2 regions of the Rhizobium sp. CCGE531 genome follow, and region 1 is predicted to be linked to the other one. Evidence: predicted binding sites of a transcription regulator. Region 1 holds the regulator's gene; the other holds the start of a gene.
What was found. The regulator PhoB, encoded in region 1, activates phosphate uptake and scavenging genes when phosphate is short. The targets are predictions, from matches to a motif close to TGTCATNNANCTGTCAT.

Region 1 (7,650 bases):
CTCCATCGCCGTTCTGACGACGGTCGGGATCCTCATCTCGATGCTTTCGGAAGCGGCGCGTTTCTTCAGTCTGGTGCCTGCGAACGAGTTCTTTTTCGGAACCATCTGGGATCCGCGCTTCGCCGGCGCCGGCTCGCAGACGTCGGGCACCTTCGGTCTGATACCGCTGCTGGCGGGAACGATCTATATCAGCCTCGTCGCGATGCTTTTCGCCGTGCCCATCGGCCTGTTCGCTGCAATCTACATGGCCGAGTATGCCTCGGCGCGCGTTCGGTCCATCGCCAAGCCGATGCTGGAAGTTCTGGCCGGCATTCCGACGATCGTCTACGGCTTCTTCGCCCTCGTCACCGTCGGTCCCTTCCTCAGGGACATCTCGGCCGAGATCGATGGTCTTTTGACGGGAAGCTACACAAGCTTCATCGAGGCTCAGAGCGTGCTGACGGCGGGCTTCGTCATGGGCGTCATGCTCATTCCTTACGTCTCCTCGCTGTCGGACGATATCATCATGGCGGTGCCGCGGTCGCTCCGCGACGGCTCGCTCGGCCTCGGCGCCACCCGCTCGGAAACGGTCAAGCGCGTCCTGCTTCCGGCAGCGCTTCCGGGCATCGTCGGCGCGCTGTTGATGACGGCCTCGCGCGCGATCGGCGAAACGATGATCGTGGTGCTGGCTGCCGGCGTGGCGGCGCGCATGCAGTTCGATCCCTTCGAGCCCATGACCACCGTGACCGTGAAGATCGTCAACCAGTTGACCGGCGACCTGGAATTCACCTCGCCGCAGACGCTTGTCGCCTTCGCGCTCGGCATTACGCTGTTCTTTCTGACGCTGTGCCTCAACGTCTATGCCCTCTACGTCGTCCGCCGCTACAGGGAGCAATACGAATGAGCGACGTCGTATCCTCCCCGGTGTCGAATATGCCGCGTGGGCTCACACCGGGCGCGCCAGCGCGACGTGATATCGGCATCAAGCGGCGCTATGCCGCCGAGCGCCGCTTCCGCACCTGTGGCGTCACGGCCGTTATCTTCGGCCTCGTCTTCCTTGTCATCCTGATCTCGACCGTAGTCCGCAACGGTTACACCGCCTTTGTTCAGACATCGATCACCCTGCCGATCGAATTCACGGAGAAGATGATCGATCCCACAGCCAAGCGGGCCACCGATCCGAAGGTCCTCGTTGCAGCCAATTATCCGGTTCTGGTGCGTGACGCGCTAGTGAAAGCCTTGGATATCGATCCCGCCAATCGCACGCTCGTTCGCGAGGCGACTGCGATGGTGTCGGATAGCGCCAGGATCGTGCTTCGCGACCGGGTGCTTGCGAAGCCTTCGATCATCGGCACGACGCAGAACGTCACCTTCCTTGCCAGCGCCAGTATCGATTCCGCCAACAAGGGGCAAATCGATCTGACCGTCGATGAGAAGGATCGCAAGGTATCCGACCGGCAGGTCGCCTGGATGAAGCAGCTCAGCGAAAGCGGCGCCCTGTACAAGGCGTTCAACAGCGGTCTCTTCCTGTCGGGCAATTCCAGCCGCCCGGAAGCCGCCGGCCTCGGCGTCGCGCTGATCGGCTCGCTCTATCTGATGCTGACCGTGCTCGTGCTCGCTCTTCCCGTCGGCGTCGCCACCTCGATCTATCTGGAGGAATTCGCGCCGAAGAACCGGCTGACCGACCTGATCGAGGTCAATATCAACAACCTCGCCGCCGTGCCTTCCATCGTCTACGGCCTGCTGGGCCTCTCGGTATTCATCAACATAATGGGGCTGCCGCGCTCGGCTTCGCTCGTCGGTGGGCTGGTGCTGAGCCTGATGACGCTGCCGATGATCATCATCGCCACGCGTTCGGCGCTGCGCGCCGTACCGCCGTCGATCCGCAGCGCCGCGCTCGGCCTCGGCGCATCGCGCATGCAAGTGGTCTTCCATCATGTCCTGCCGCTTGCCATGCCAGGCATCCTGACAGGCACCATCCTCGGGCTTGCCCATGCGCTCGGCGAAACGGCGCCGCTGCTCTTGATCGGCATGGTCGCCTTTGTCGCCAACTATCCGACATCGCCCCTCGATCCTTCGACGGCGCTGCCGGTGCAGATCTACATGTGGGCGAGCGAGGCCGAGCGTGCCTTCGTCGAAAGAACGTCCGGGGCCATCATCGTCCTGCTCTTCTTCCTCGTCGCGATGAACATCGGCGCCATCCTGCTGCGCCGCCGCTTCGAGCGGCGCTGGTAGGGAGGGCCGAGGAATGAACATGATGAGCGAAGCCGCAAGCGAAAAAGCACTGGCCAAGAAAATGACGACGATCCCCTACAAGATGATCGGCCAGGACGTTTCGGTCTTTTACGGGGATAAGCGCGCGCTCTTCGATGTCAATCTGAAGATCCGCGCCAATACGGTGACGGCGCTGATCGGCCCTTCCGGCTGCGGCAAGTCCACCTTCCTGCGCTGCCTCAACCGCATGAACGATACGATCGAGACCTGCCGCGTCACCGGCAAGATCACGCTCGACGATCAGGACGTCTACGACAACAACATCGATGTCGTGGAATTGCGCGCGCGTGTCGGCATGGTCTTCCAGAAGCCCAACCCGTTTCCCAAGTCGATCTACGAGAACGTCGCCTACGGGCCGCGCATCCATGGCCTGCATCGCTCCAAGGCCGATCTCGATCATATCGTCGAGACCAGCCTGCAGAAGGCGGGCCTGTGGGGCGAGGTCAAGGACAGGCTCCATGATGCCGGCACGAGCCTTTCGGGCGGTCAGCAGCAGCGCCTTTGCATCGCGCGCGCCGTTGCCGTCAGTCCGGAAGTCATCCTGATGGACGAGCCGTGTTCGGCGCTCGATCCGATCGCCACGGCAAAGGTCGAGGATCTTATCCATGAGCTGCGGGAAAACTTCACGATCGTCATCGTGACGCATTCCATGCAGCAGGCAGCCCGCGTCTCGCAGCGCACCGCAATGTTCCATCTCGGCCATCTGGTCGAGGAGAACGATACCGATAAAATGTTCACCAATCCCGACGATTTCCGCACGCAGGATTACATCATGGGCCGTTTTGGTTGATGATATCAAGCGCGCGGACCCTTTCACACAGTTCACCTTGAGGATAGAAAAATGGTCTCCACTCACATTCTCTCTGCCTATGACGAAGACCTGAAGTTCCTGACGCGCCGCATTGCGGAGATGGGCGGCCTGGCCGAGCAGATGGTCAGCGACAGCGTTCGCGCATTGGTCCAAAGCGATACCGGTCTTGCGCAGAAGGTCATCTCAGACGACGTCATCCTCGACCATGCCGAGCGTGAAGTCGGCGACAAGGCGATCGTCACCATCGCACGCCGGCAGCCGATGGCGGCAGACTTGCGCGAGATCATGGGCTCGATCCGCATCGCTTCCGACCTGGAGCGCGTCGGCGATCTCGGCAAGAACACCGCAAAGCGCGTCATCGCCGTGCAGGGCACCGGCGTTCCGCGCCGTCTCGCCCGCGGCATCGAGCACCTCTCCGAACTGGCGCTGAGCCAGCTCAAGGAAGTTCTGGACGTCTACGCCACCCGTTCGCCGGACAAGGCCGTATCGATCCGTGAGCGCGACGAGGAAATCGACGCCATGTACACCTCGCTCTTCCGCGAGATGCTGACCTACATGATGGAAGATCCGCGTAACATCACCACCTGCACGCATCTTCTGTTCTGCGCGAAGAACATCGAGCGCATCGGCGACCATGCCACCAACATCGCCGAGACGATCTATTACATGGCGACCGGCGCCCAGCCCGAAGGCGAGCGCCCGAAGGATGATACCGCCAACACCGTCGGCGCGGTGACGGAATAATCTGGAAGCGAAAAAGGAGACCAAAGGCGCATGGTTCCGAGAGTTGCTGTTGTAGAAGACGAGGAAGCGCTGAGCGTTCTGCTGCGCTACAATCTCGAGGCCGAAGGCTTCGAGGTCGACACCATCCTCAGAGGCGATGAGGCCGAGCTGCGTCTTCAGGAGCGCATCCCCGATCTCCTGATCCTCGACTGGATGCTCCCCGGCGTGTCCGGCATCGAGCTCTGCCGCCGGCTGCGTATGCGGCCGGAGACGGAGCGCCTGCCGATCATCATGCTGACGGCCCGCGGCGAGGAAAGCGAGCGCGTGCGCGGGCTTTCCACCGGCGCGGACGATTACGTTGTCAAGCCGTTCTCGACGCCGGAGCTGATGGCCCGCGTCAAGGCGATGCTGCGGCGTGCCCGTCCGGAGGTTCTCTCCACGGTGTTGCGTTGCGGCGATATCGAGCTGGACCGCGAAACCCATCGCGTCCACCGCAAGAGCCGCGAAGTGCGGTTGGGGCCGACGGAATTCCGCCTGCTGGAATTCCTGATGTCCTCGCCGAGCCGTGTCTTCTCGCGCTCGCAGCTGCTGGACGGCGTATGGGGGCACGATATCTATGTCGACGAACGCACTGTCGACGTCCATGTCGGACGCCTGCGCAAGGCGCTCAATTTCTCCAATATGCAGGATGTCATCCGCACCGTTCGCGGCGCGGGCTACTCCATGGAAGCCTGAGCGGCAGAGCCCGCTCAGGCATCAACATTACAGCGCCGCGCGCCTTTCAAGACGCGCTAAGGTCGCTGTAACACCTTAAAATTATGCAGTAGTGGCGGAAATAGAAAACGGGCCTCAAGGGCCCGTTTCTTTTATCTCCGCGATGGGGATCTCAGCCGCGTGGCTGGGCCGGCCGACGTCGTTCATGCACCGGCTGATAGGCCAGGCGCTGATGATAGCCGCAATAGGGCGACGCATCCGGGCTTTCGTTGCCGCAGAAGTGGAAATCGTCCTTCAGCGGGTCGCCCACCGGCCACTTGCAGGTGCGCTCGGTAAGCTCCGTCAGGCCAAGACGCCGGGAGATCGGAACGACGACGTTCGATGCCGGGCGATATTGGATTTCATTGACGGCATCGACCTCGATTTCTTCCTTGAGCATGGTTGCGCCCTGCTGGCGGGTAACCGTGCGGGTTGCAACGCGAGACGTGTAATTCGGGGCGCGGGGCGCAGCACTGCTGCGCTTTGGCGTGCGTGCAGCCGCCGCGGTGCCACCCGCCTTCGCTCGGCCGGGAAGGTTCAGGCGGTGCACCTTGCCGATGACGGCATTACGGCTCACGCCGCCAAGCTGCGCCGCGATCTGGCTGGCGCTCAATCCTTCGGACCATAGCTTCTTCAGCTTTTCGACGCGTTCGTCTGTCCAATTCATGCCCTGTCTCCGCTGTCGCGTTTCCGATGGCAGAATCCCTCACCATTGCCTCGCATGGGATCGAGGCGCGAAACGCTCTAAAATTGTGGTGACTAGTTCCGCCGCATGCAGTCTAGCAATTGGTTTTTAACCTAGTGTGAGGCTGACTCCGTGACAAGAGTCGCGGGAATCTTGAGGAATCGATTTCGAGGTTTTCCCCAACTTGCTGCCCCGGCGTGGCATTTCTGCAATAGGCAGTGCCGAACGCATCCCTTTTGGCCGTGGGCGCTTTCTCGCACCTGCTAAATCGCCAGTTTTGTTGACATCGCGGTGCAAAACATCAATAGTGCCCAGGCCGCCGCAAGGCGGCATTTTTGATTTTTTCGGACCCGTTTCATCGTATGGAAGCGATTGGTCCTTAGGGTTGTGATCGAGGAGATATGCCATGGCAGAGACCGCGCCGCTTTACGATACCTATCTGCGTGCTCCGCTGCGGTTCGAGCGAGGCGAGGGCGTCTGGCTGGTTACCGAAAACGGCGAGCGCTACCTCGATTTCGCAGCCGGCGTTGCGGTCAATTCGCTGGGTCATGCCCATCCTCATCTGGTCGCCGAATTGAAGGCGCAGGCCGACAAGGTCTGGCATCTGTCCAACCTCTATGAAGCACCCGGCCAGGAAAAGCTGTCGAAGCGGCTGACGGAAGTAACCTTCGCCGACAAGGTGTTCTTCACCAATTCGGGCGCCGAGGCGCTGGAATGCGCCATCAAGACGGCGCGGCGCTATCAATTCGCCAAGGGACATCCCGAAAAGTTCCACATCATCACCTTCGAAGGCGCCTTCCACGGCCGCACCATCGCGACGATCGCCGCCGGCGGCCAGGAGAAATACATCGAAGGCTTCGGCCCGAAGGCGCCGGGTTTCGATCAGGTGCCGTTCGGCGATCTCGATGCCGTTCGCGCCGCCATCACCGATGCGACGGCCGCGATCCTGATCGAGCCGGTGCAGGGCGAGGGCGGCATTCGTCCCGCGACCAACGAATTCCTGCGCGGCCTGCGCGAGATTTGCGACGAGCATGGCCTGCTGCTGGTTCTCGACGAGGTGCAGTGCGGCGTCGGTCGCACGGGCAAGCTCTTCGCCCATGAATGGGCCGGCATCAAGCCGGATATCATGGCGGTTGCCAAGGGCATCGGCGGCGGTTTCCCGCTGGGCGCCTGCCTTGCGACGGCGGAGGCCGCCTCGGGCATGAAGGCAGGCACGCACGGCTCGACCTATGGCGGCAATCCGCTTGCCATGGCAGTCGGCAATGCTGTGCTGGACATCGTGCTCGCTGATGGCTTCCTGCAGCATGTGCGCGATATCGCTCTGGTGTTCCGCCAGGGCCTCGCCTCGCTGAAGGACCGTTTTCCCGACATCATCGAGGATGTTCGCGGCGAAGGCCTGATGCTCGGCATCAAGGCGGCAATACCGCAGGCGGATCTGCTGCAGGCGATCCGTGCCGAGCACCTGCTGGGCGTGCCGGCGGGCGATAACGTCATCCGCCTCCTGCCGCCGCTGGTCGTAACCGCTGACGAAGCGCGCGAAGGTCTGGCACGTCTCGATCGTGCCGCCGAACGCGCGCGCTCTGCCCGCATCAAGAAATCGGCTTGAACTCAACGCCCGCAGTCGGGGCGGTTACCGCGCCGCGCGTCGAAGCGACGCGCAAAGGACGCGGTAATACCTAGAAATCGCATAAGCCTTCCCTTAAATCGATGGCGATTTAAGGGGTTATGCGTGCCCCACGCGGGCGTTATTGTTTTTTCTGGAGTACAGGTGAGGACATGGCTTCTCCGAAACACTTTCTCGATCTCTCCGCCGTTCCGGCTGCCGAGCTGCGCAATATCATCGACGATGCGATCGTGCGAAAGCAGGCGCAGAAGGCCGGCACGGCCGACAAGCCACTGGCCGGCAAGATGCTGGCGATGATCTTCGAGAAGCCGTCCACCCGAACCCGCGTTTCCTTCGATGTCGGCATGCGCCAGCTCGGCGGCGAGACGCTGTTCCTTTCCGGCACCGAAATGCAGCTTGGCCGCGCCGAGACGATCGGCGACACGGCGAAGGTGCTGTCGCGCTATGTCGACGCGATCATGATCCGCACGACCGATCATTCGCGCCTGCTGGAACTCGCCCAACATGCGACCGTTCCGGTCATCAATGCGCTGACCGACGATACGCATCCCTGCCAGATCATGGCCGATATCATGACCTTCGAGGAGCATCGCGGCCCGATCAAGGGCAAGACGCTCGCCTGGACCGGCGACGGCAACAATGTCCTGCATTCGCTGATCGAAGGCGCCGCTCGTTTCGGCTATCGCATGAACATGGCGGTACCCCTTGGTTCCGAGCCGAAGGATCACTATCTGAACTGGGCCCGCAACGAGGGCGCCGAAATCATGCTCTCGCATGATGCCGACCGGGCGGTCGCCGGCG
Region 2 (7,650 bases), 1.0 Mb from region 1:
CTGGAGCTTGCCAATGTCCGCGATGCCTTCGCTATCGCCCGGCGAGAGCTGGAAGCCGTAGGCCTGGGCGAGCGGCTCAATCACTACCCAGGCCAGCTCTCCGGCGGCGAGCAGCAGCGCGTCGCCATCGCCCGCGCGCTGGCGCCTTCGCCCGCCGTCCTGATCGCCGACGAACCGACAGGCAATCTCGACACCGATACCGGACGGCAGATCGCCGACCTGCTCTTCGCCCAGCAGGCCGAGCGCGGCACGACCATGCTGCTCGTCACCCACGATCCGGCGCTTGCCGCCCGCTGCTCGCGTCAGATCCGTGTCCGCTCCGGCGAAATCGAGAATGACAGTGCGCGCACACGCACCAGCCAGGCAGTGATTGCATGAGCGCGGCGGGATTTCGCCTGACGCTCGCCTTCCGCCTTGCCCTGCGCGAGCTGCGCGGCGGCCTCGGCGGCTTCTACATCTTCCTCGCCTGCATCGCGCTCGGCACGGGAGCGATTGCCGCCGTCAATTCCGTTTCCCGTTCGATTACCGATGCGATCTCGACGCAGGGGCAGTCACTGCTATCAGGCGATGCCCGGTTCGAGCTGCGCAACCGCGAGGCGACGCCGGAGGAATTTGCCTATCTCCAAAGCTTAGGCAAAGTCTCCCGCTCCACCGGACTGCGCTCCATGGCGCGCCTGCCCGACGGCTCCGATCAGGCGCTGGTCGAGGTCAAGGCGGTTGACGATGCCTATCCGCTCTACGGCACCTTCAAGGCCGAGCCGAACCAGCCGCTCGCAACGCTGCTCGCCGCCAGGGATGGCACCTATGGCGCCGTCGTTGCCCCCTTGCTGCTCGAACGCCTGAACCTCAAGATCGGCGACGCCCTGCTGCTCGGAAACACCAAGCTGCGCATCACCGGCACCGTTGAGCGCGAGCCGGACGCCGTCTCCGAAGGCTTCGGCTTTGCGCCGCGCCTGGTGACGAGCCGCGACGCGCTGATTGCCTCCGGCCTGATCACGACAGGCAGCCTCGTCGAGCAGGCCTACCGGATCCGCATGGACAATCCCGCAACGGGCATCCGCAATATCGGCGACCGTGCCAATGCCGCCTTCCCGCAAGCCGGCTGGTCCATCCGCAGCAGCGACCGCGCAGCGCCTCAGCTCGCCGACAATGTCACCCGCTTCTCGCAATTCCTGACGCTCGTCGGCCTGGCGGCTCTCATCGTCGGCGGCGTCGGCGTCGCCAATGCCGTCCGCGCCTTCCTCGATTCCAAACGCACGACCATCGCCACCTTCAAGTGCCTGGGCGCGCCGGCCTTCGTCGTGGTGCTGATCTATCTCATCCAGATCGCCGTCATTGCGCTGGCCGGCATCACCGTCGGCCTTGTTCTCGGCGCCATCGCACCGATGATCGCGTCGCAGTTCATGGCTGAATTCCTGCCGATATCGACGGCGCCGAGGCTTTACCCCGGCGCGCTGACGCTTGCCGCCGTCTTCGGCCTGCTGACGACGCTTGCCTTCGCTATTCCGCCGCTCGGCCATGCCCGCGAGGTGCCGGCGACCGCATTGTTCCGTGAGCAGGGCTTCGAAGCGCGCCGCCTGCCCGGCTGGCCCTATCTGCTTGCCGCCGGCCTGCTGGTGGCGGCACTTGCAGCGCTCGCGATCGTCACCGCCTATGACCGCTTCATCGCGGTCGTCTTCGTCGTGTCGATCGCCGTCGCCTTCGTCATCCTGCGCGTCGTCGCCGCCGCGCTCTCCTGGCTTGCCCGCCGCAGCCCGCGCGTACGCTCGCCCGCGCTACGCCTGGCGATCGGCAATATTCATCGGCCGGGCGCACTCACCTCGTCCGTCGTGCTGTCGCTCGGCCTCGGCCTGGCGCTTCTGGTGACGCTGACACTGATCGACGGCAACATGCGCCAGGAATTGACCGGCCGCATGAGCGAACAGGCGCCGAATTTCTTCTTCGTCGATATTCAGGGGCCGGAACTGGAAGGTTTCCGCAAGATCGTGCTCGCCGAAGATCCTAAGGGCAAGCTCGTCGAGGCGCCGATGCTGCGCGGCCGCATCGTCGCCTTCAACGGCGAGGATGTCACCAAGATGAAGGTGCCGGCCGCCGGGCAATGGGTGCTGCGCGGCGATCGCGGCATCACCTATGCCGAAACCGTGCCGGAAAACACCTCGATCACGGAAGGCAAATGGTGGGACAAGGATTATGGCGGCGAACCGCTGGTCTCCTTTTCCGATGAAGAGGGCAAGGCGCTCGGCCTGAAGCTCGGCGACAAGGTCACCGTCAACGTGCTCGGCCGCAACGTCACCGCCAAGATCGCCAGCTTCCGCAAGGTGCAATGGCAATCGCTGTCGATCAATTTCGTGATGATCTTCTCGCCCAATACCTTCAAGGGCGCCCCGCATGCCTGGCTGGCAACGCTGACCGACACTTCGGCCACCTCCGCTCAGGAAGCTGCGATCCTCCGGAAGGTCACCAATGCCTACCCGACCATCACCAGCGTCCGCGTCAAGGATGCGCTCGATGTCGTCAACACGCTTGTGGGACAGCTCGCCACCGCCATCCGCTCCGCCGCCTCGGTCGCCCTCATCTCATCCGTGCTGGTGCTGGCGGGTGCGCTCGCGGCCGGCAATCGCGCCCGCACCCACGACGCGGTCATCCTCAAGACGCTCGGCGCGACACGAGCGACGCTGATCCGCGCTTTCAGCTACGAATATCTGATCCTCGGCGCGGCAACCGCCATCTTCGCGCTGATCGCAGGCTCCGCATCGGCCTGGTACATCGTCAGCCGCGTCATGCACCTGCCGTCGGCCTTCCTGCCAGACGTCGCCTTCTCGACGCTGATCATCGCCCTGGTGCTGACCGTCGGCATCGGCCTCATCGGTACCTGGCGGATTCTCGGCCAGAAGGCGGCGCCCGTTCTGCGCGAGCTCTGATTCATTACGAACGATGAACCAGAAGCCGGCAAAACGGCTCGATATTACATCGATTTAACATGCGCCAGATCGCTTGACCCTTGTGTATGAGGCACGAAAGCCTCATATTCTGTGCAGGCATGCTGAAGCTCCGCAGCGGCGCCTGGGCTTGAAAGGCCCGACACCGTTCCCAAATCGGAGCTTGAAAGAGGAAAACATGGCTGACTTCCGCAATTACCAAAACCGGACGCAGAGCGGTGCGCAATCCGGTGCGATGATAGACGAGGGCCTTCGAGCCTACATGCTCAAGGTCTATAACCTGATGGCGCTGGGTCTGGCGATCACCGGTGTTGCCGCCTATCTCTCCTTCTCGCTCGCCTTTGCAAACGGACAGATCACGGCCTTCGGCCAGGCGATCTATCTGAGCCCGCTGAAGTGGGTGGTCATCCTGGCCCCGCTGGCAATGGTCTTCTTCCTGAGCTTCAGGATTAACCGCATGAGCGTGGCTGCCGCGACGACGACCTTCTGGGTCTACGCCGCGCTGGTGGGCCTGTCGCTGTCGTCGATCTTCATCATCTACACCGGCCAGAGCGTCGTGCAGACCTTCTTCGTGACCGCCGCCTCCTTCGGCGCGCTGTCGCTCTACGGCTACACGACCAAGCGTGATCTCTCCGCGATGGGCTCGTTCCTGATGATGGGCCTCTTCGGCCTGATCATCGCGTCGCTGGTCAACATCTTCCTGGCTTCGTCCGCCATGCAGTTCGCCATCTCCGTGATCGGCGTCCTGATCTTCGCGGGCCTCACCGCCTACGATACGCAGCGGATCAAGGAAATGTACTATACGGCCGATGATGCGACCGTAGCCGGCCGCAAGGCCATCATGGGCGCCCTGTCGCTCTACCTGGACTTCATCAACCTGTTCATGTTCCTGCTGCAGTTTATGGGCAATCGCCGCTAATCGCACGGCATGAATAAGCAACGGAAAGGCGGCTTCGGCCGCCTTTTTTATTTGCCTGGCTGCCGGCCGTACGATTTGATACCGACGGTCATATCAAGCAGATCAGGCAATAGAAGCAATGTCCGTCAGCCTTCGCAGCGCAACTCCAGACGACCTCCCCCACATCACCGCCATCTACCGGGATTCCGTGTTGAACGGCACGGCGAGCTATGAGCTCACGCCCCCGACCGAAGAGGAGATGGCAGGCCGTTTCCAGGCAATCCGTGAAAAGAACTACCCCTATATCGTCGCCGAGGACGAGGCCGGCGTGTTCCTCGGCTATGCCTATGCCTCATCGTTCCGCACGCGGCCGGCCTATCGCTGGATGGTGGAGGATTCGATCTATCTGGCGGCCGAGGCCCGCGGGCGCGGCGTCGGCAGGCTGCTGCTCGATGCGCTCGTCGAACGCTGCGAGACACTCGGCTTCCGCCAGATGATCGCCGTCATCGGCGGCGCGCATCCCGCCTCCGTCGCCGTGCACCGCGCCGCAGGCTTCACCGAAATCGGCCTCTTGAAGGGCACCGGCTACAAGCACGGCCGATGGCTCGATACCATGCTGATGCAGAAGGCGTTGGGCGAAGGCAACGGCACCGATCCGGATCCGTCGGTCTATCCTGGGACGTTGTTTGGAGGCTAAAGCAGGTCTCATATATGCCGCACCTCTGATACCCCCCTCTGTCCCTGTCGGGACATCTCCCCCACAAGGGGGGGAGATTGTGGGGAGTTTGACGCTCGTTCCTTCCAAATCAACAAACTGCAGTTTCTGCAGATTCGACATTCGCTTGGGGCAAGAGCACGCAACGAGTTACCGATCTCCCCCCTTGTGGGGGAGATGTCACGACAGTGATAGAGGGGGGTGCCGCACTTTCCGCGTGATACACAGCCGATGAAGAGAAACTACTTATCCACCAGCTTCAGCTGCTTGTCGAAAACCTTCAGAACCTGCTGTACCTCGTGGCCGCGCTTCAGGATCATGCCGTTGGTGTTGATGACGGAAAAGGCGCCCTGCTTGGCCGCGAGCTTCGGATTCTTTTCGATGCGGAAGAGCGGCATTTCGCCGGAGCGCTTGAAGACGGAGAAAACCGCCTTCTCCTTCAGGTGGTCGATGGCGTAGTCGCGCCATTCGCCTTCGCCGACCATGCGGCCGTAGATCCATAAAATCGCGTCCAGCTCCCGGCGATGGAAGGTCACCGGTAGCGGATCCTTGCTTTGTTTGTATTCCCTGATATCGACGACGACGGAGGAGTTAGTATCGGCGGAACGGTGTTCGCCGTGTCGCAAATCCGGCTGATCAGTCATCAATCCCCCAGGGGCTATCTCATGACAGGAGAATGACAGTTTGCCTCAGCCACACCAAATTGCAAGTCGGCTGACAGCTCACAATTTCTTTCCCACGCCCGAAAGCATCTCGGCAGTGCCGCATTTCAGACAAAACGACGCCCAATTTACAGGAAGTATAGGGCCAGTTTGACGCCGCCGCGTCAAACGGCCCGGCCGGGGCGCATCGATTAAACCCCAGCCCCGCTGCGTCCTCGCCGGGCACCCCCTCTTTTCGGCGTCAGCCGAAATAGAGACTTTTTGGCGCGAGCCAAAATAGGGAATCTTTTGGCGTCGGCCGAAATAGAGAACTTTTCGAAATTCAGATTCGAAATTCAGAAATGCCGCTCAGCCGTCAGAGCCGATCGTCAGAACCGTTGCTCCAAGAATAGCAGCCGGATCGCCCGAAGGCGTCGACGATTGCAGAAGGACAGCAAGACCTCTTCGGCCGGCCTTATCAAGCACGGTGGAGGGCAGTACCAGGCTCATGGCCTTGCCATCCCACATGCCCACGGTCTCGACATCCGATACGGCATGCATGTAGGCGATCTGCTGGCCGGTGTTTTCACCGCCTTTCGGCGCCACCATCTGCTCCTTGTCGAAATAGACGACGACCACATTGGCCCTGCCCTCACCGGCGCCGATCTTGATCTCGAACTCGTCGCCCTTCGCGGCGGCATTCACCGGAACCGTCAGCCCTTCGCCGTTGCGCTGGAAGTCGTCGAGCTTGACATTGATGGCATTGAGATCGGCGCCGTTCATATGGTCCCTGCCATTGACGATCGCTTGCGGCGTATAGACCCCGCTGCGCCCCATCGTGCGGGCATAGGCATATTGGCGCGCCGTATTGTCCTTGGACGCCATGGTGTCGTTCCAGCCGAGATAGTTCCAATAGTCGACATGATAGGCGAGCGCGACGACATTGCCCTGGCGAATCAGCTTGCGGAACGCCGCATCGGCGGGGGGGCAGGAAGCGCAGCCCTGCGAGGTGAAGAGCTCGACGACGCCCACGATCTTCGACGCCTCCTGCGCGTGCAGCGAACTTGCCAGCGCGATGCCTGCCAGAAGTGGAGCCGAAAATCGAAGGCGCATTTCTATTTTACCTCTGCATCCAATCTCAAGAGCCTTCTGCCCGCATGGGCTCCGAAACACTCATGCTCGTCGAGCGATCATGCTCACATCAAGCCCGAAAAACCTGAAACAAGAGATAATAGTTTAGCGCGATGACGCAAAGTCACGATGGGGTGAGACAAAGGCCGCATAGCAAGAGCGCCGTACACATCCCCGTGAAAAACAAGACGCCGCCGGGAGACTTTTCCCGGCGGCGTGCAAGAGTGGTTCAGACGCCTATCAGGCGGCGAGATCGCGCAGAACGGTCTGCAGGATGCCGCCATTGTTGACGTAGACGACCTCATCGAGCGTATCGATGCGGCAGATGATCGGGATATCGCGAACCGTGCCGTCGCCATAGGTGATCTTGGCGATCTTGCGCTCGCGCGGCTTGATATCAGCCAGGCCTTCGATGGTGACGAGTTCGTCGCCCTTCAGCTCAAGGCTGGCCCAGGTGGTGCCGTCCTCGAAGACGAAGGGGATGACGCCCATGCCAACCAGGTTCGAGCGATGGATGCGCTCGAAGGACTGGGCGACGACGGCGCGCACGCCGAGCAGGTTCGTACCCTTGGCAGCCCAGTCGCGCGACGAGCCGTTACCGTATTCGACGCCGGCGAAGATGACGAGCGGAACGCCCTCGGCCTTGTACTGCATGGCCGCATCGTAGATCGACGTCTCTTCCTTGGACGGATAGTGGATGGTGTAGCCACCCTCCTTGCCGTTCGGGCCGAGCATGTGGTTGCGGATGCGGATGTTGGCGAAGGTGCCGCGCATCATGACCTCATGATTGCCGCGGCGCGTGCCGTACTGGTTGAAGTCGGCAACGCCGACGCCATGGTCGATGAGGTAGGAACCGGCCGGCGAGGCAGCCTTGATCGAACCGGCAGGCGAAATATGGTCGGTGGTGATCTTGTCGCCGAAGAGGCCGAGGACGCGAGCGCCCTTGATGTCGGAAACGCCGGCGCCGGTCTTGCCCATGCCCACGAAGTAGGGCGGGTTCTGCACATAGGTCGAGTTGTCGTCCCAGGTATAGGTCTGGCCCGGAGGAACCTGCACGGCCTGCCAGTTGGCGTCGCCCTTGAAGACGTCGGCATATTTGCTCTCGTAGAGCTCGCGGGTGACGTATTTCTGGATGAACTCCTGAACCTCGTGCGAGGTCGGCCAGATGTCCTTCAGGTAAACGGGCTTGCCGTTCTGGTCTTCGCCGATCGGCTCCTCCGTCAGGTCGATCTGCACCGAGCCGGCGAGCGCATAGGCGACGACGAGCGGCGGCGAGGCCAGGTAGTTGGCCTGGACGTCAGGCGAAATACGGCCTTCGAAGTTACG

Region 2: the regulator PhoB is predicted to act here: its motif matches at 5,218-5,234, upstream of CCGE531_RS17905 (DUF2794 domain-containing protein).

What each region holds. Positions count from the first base shown of each region.
Region 1 covers NZ_CP032684.1:660,730-668,379, forward strand. Annotated here, with positions in the region: gene pstC (phosphate ABC transporter permease subunit PstC) at 1-883, shown strand, start outside; gene pstA (phosphate ABC transporter permease PstA) at 880-2,214, shown strand; gene pstB (phosphate ABC transporter ATP-binding protein PstB) at 2,228-3,043, shown strand; gene phoU (phosphate signaling complex protein PhoU) at 3,095-3,808, shown strand; gene phoB (phosphate regulon transcriptional regulator PhoB) at 3,839-4,522, shown strand; gene CCGE531_RS03320 (GcrA family cell cycle regulator) at 4,674-5,207, opposite strand; gene CCGE531_RS03330 (aspartate aminotransferase family protein) at 5,632-6,831, shown strand; gene argF (ornithine carbamoyltransferase) at 7,002-7,650, shown strand, end outside.
Region 2 covers NZ_CP032684.1:3,664,890-3,672,539, forward strand. Annotated here, with positions in the region: gene CCGE531_RS17885 (ABC transporter ATP-binding protein) at 1-378, shown strand, start outside; gene CCGE531_RS17890 (ABC transporter permease) at 375-2,921, shown strand; gene CCGE531_RS17895 (Bax inhibitor-1/YccA family protein) at 3,118-3,858, shown strand; gene CCGE531_RS17900 (GNAT family N-acetyltransferase) at 3,977-4,534, shown strand; gene CCGE531_RS17905 (DUF2794 domain-containing protein) at 4,795-5,196, opposite strand; gene CCGE531_RS17910 (thioredoxin family protein) at 5,563-6,306, opposite strand; gene acnA (aconitate hydratase AcnA) at 6,565-7,650, opposite strand, start outside.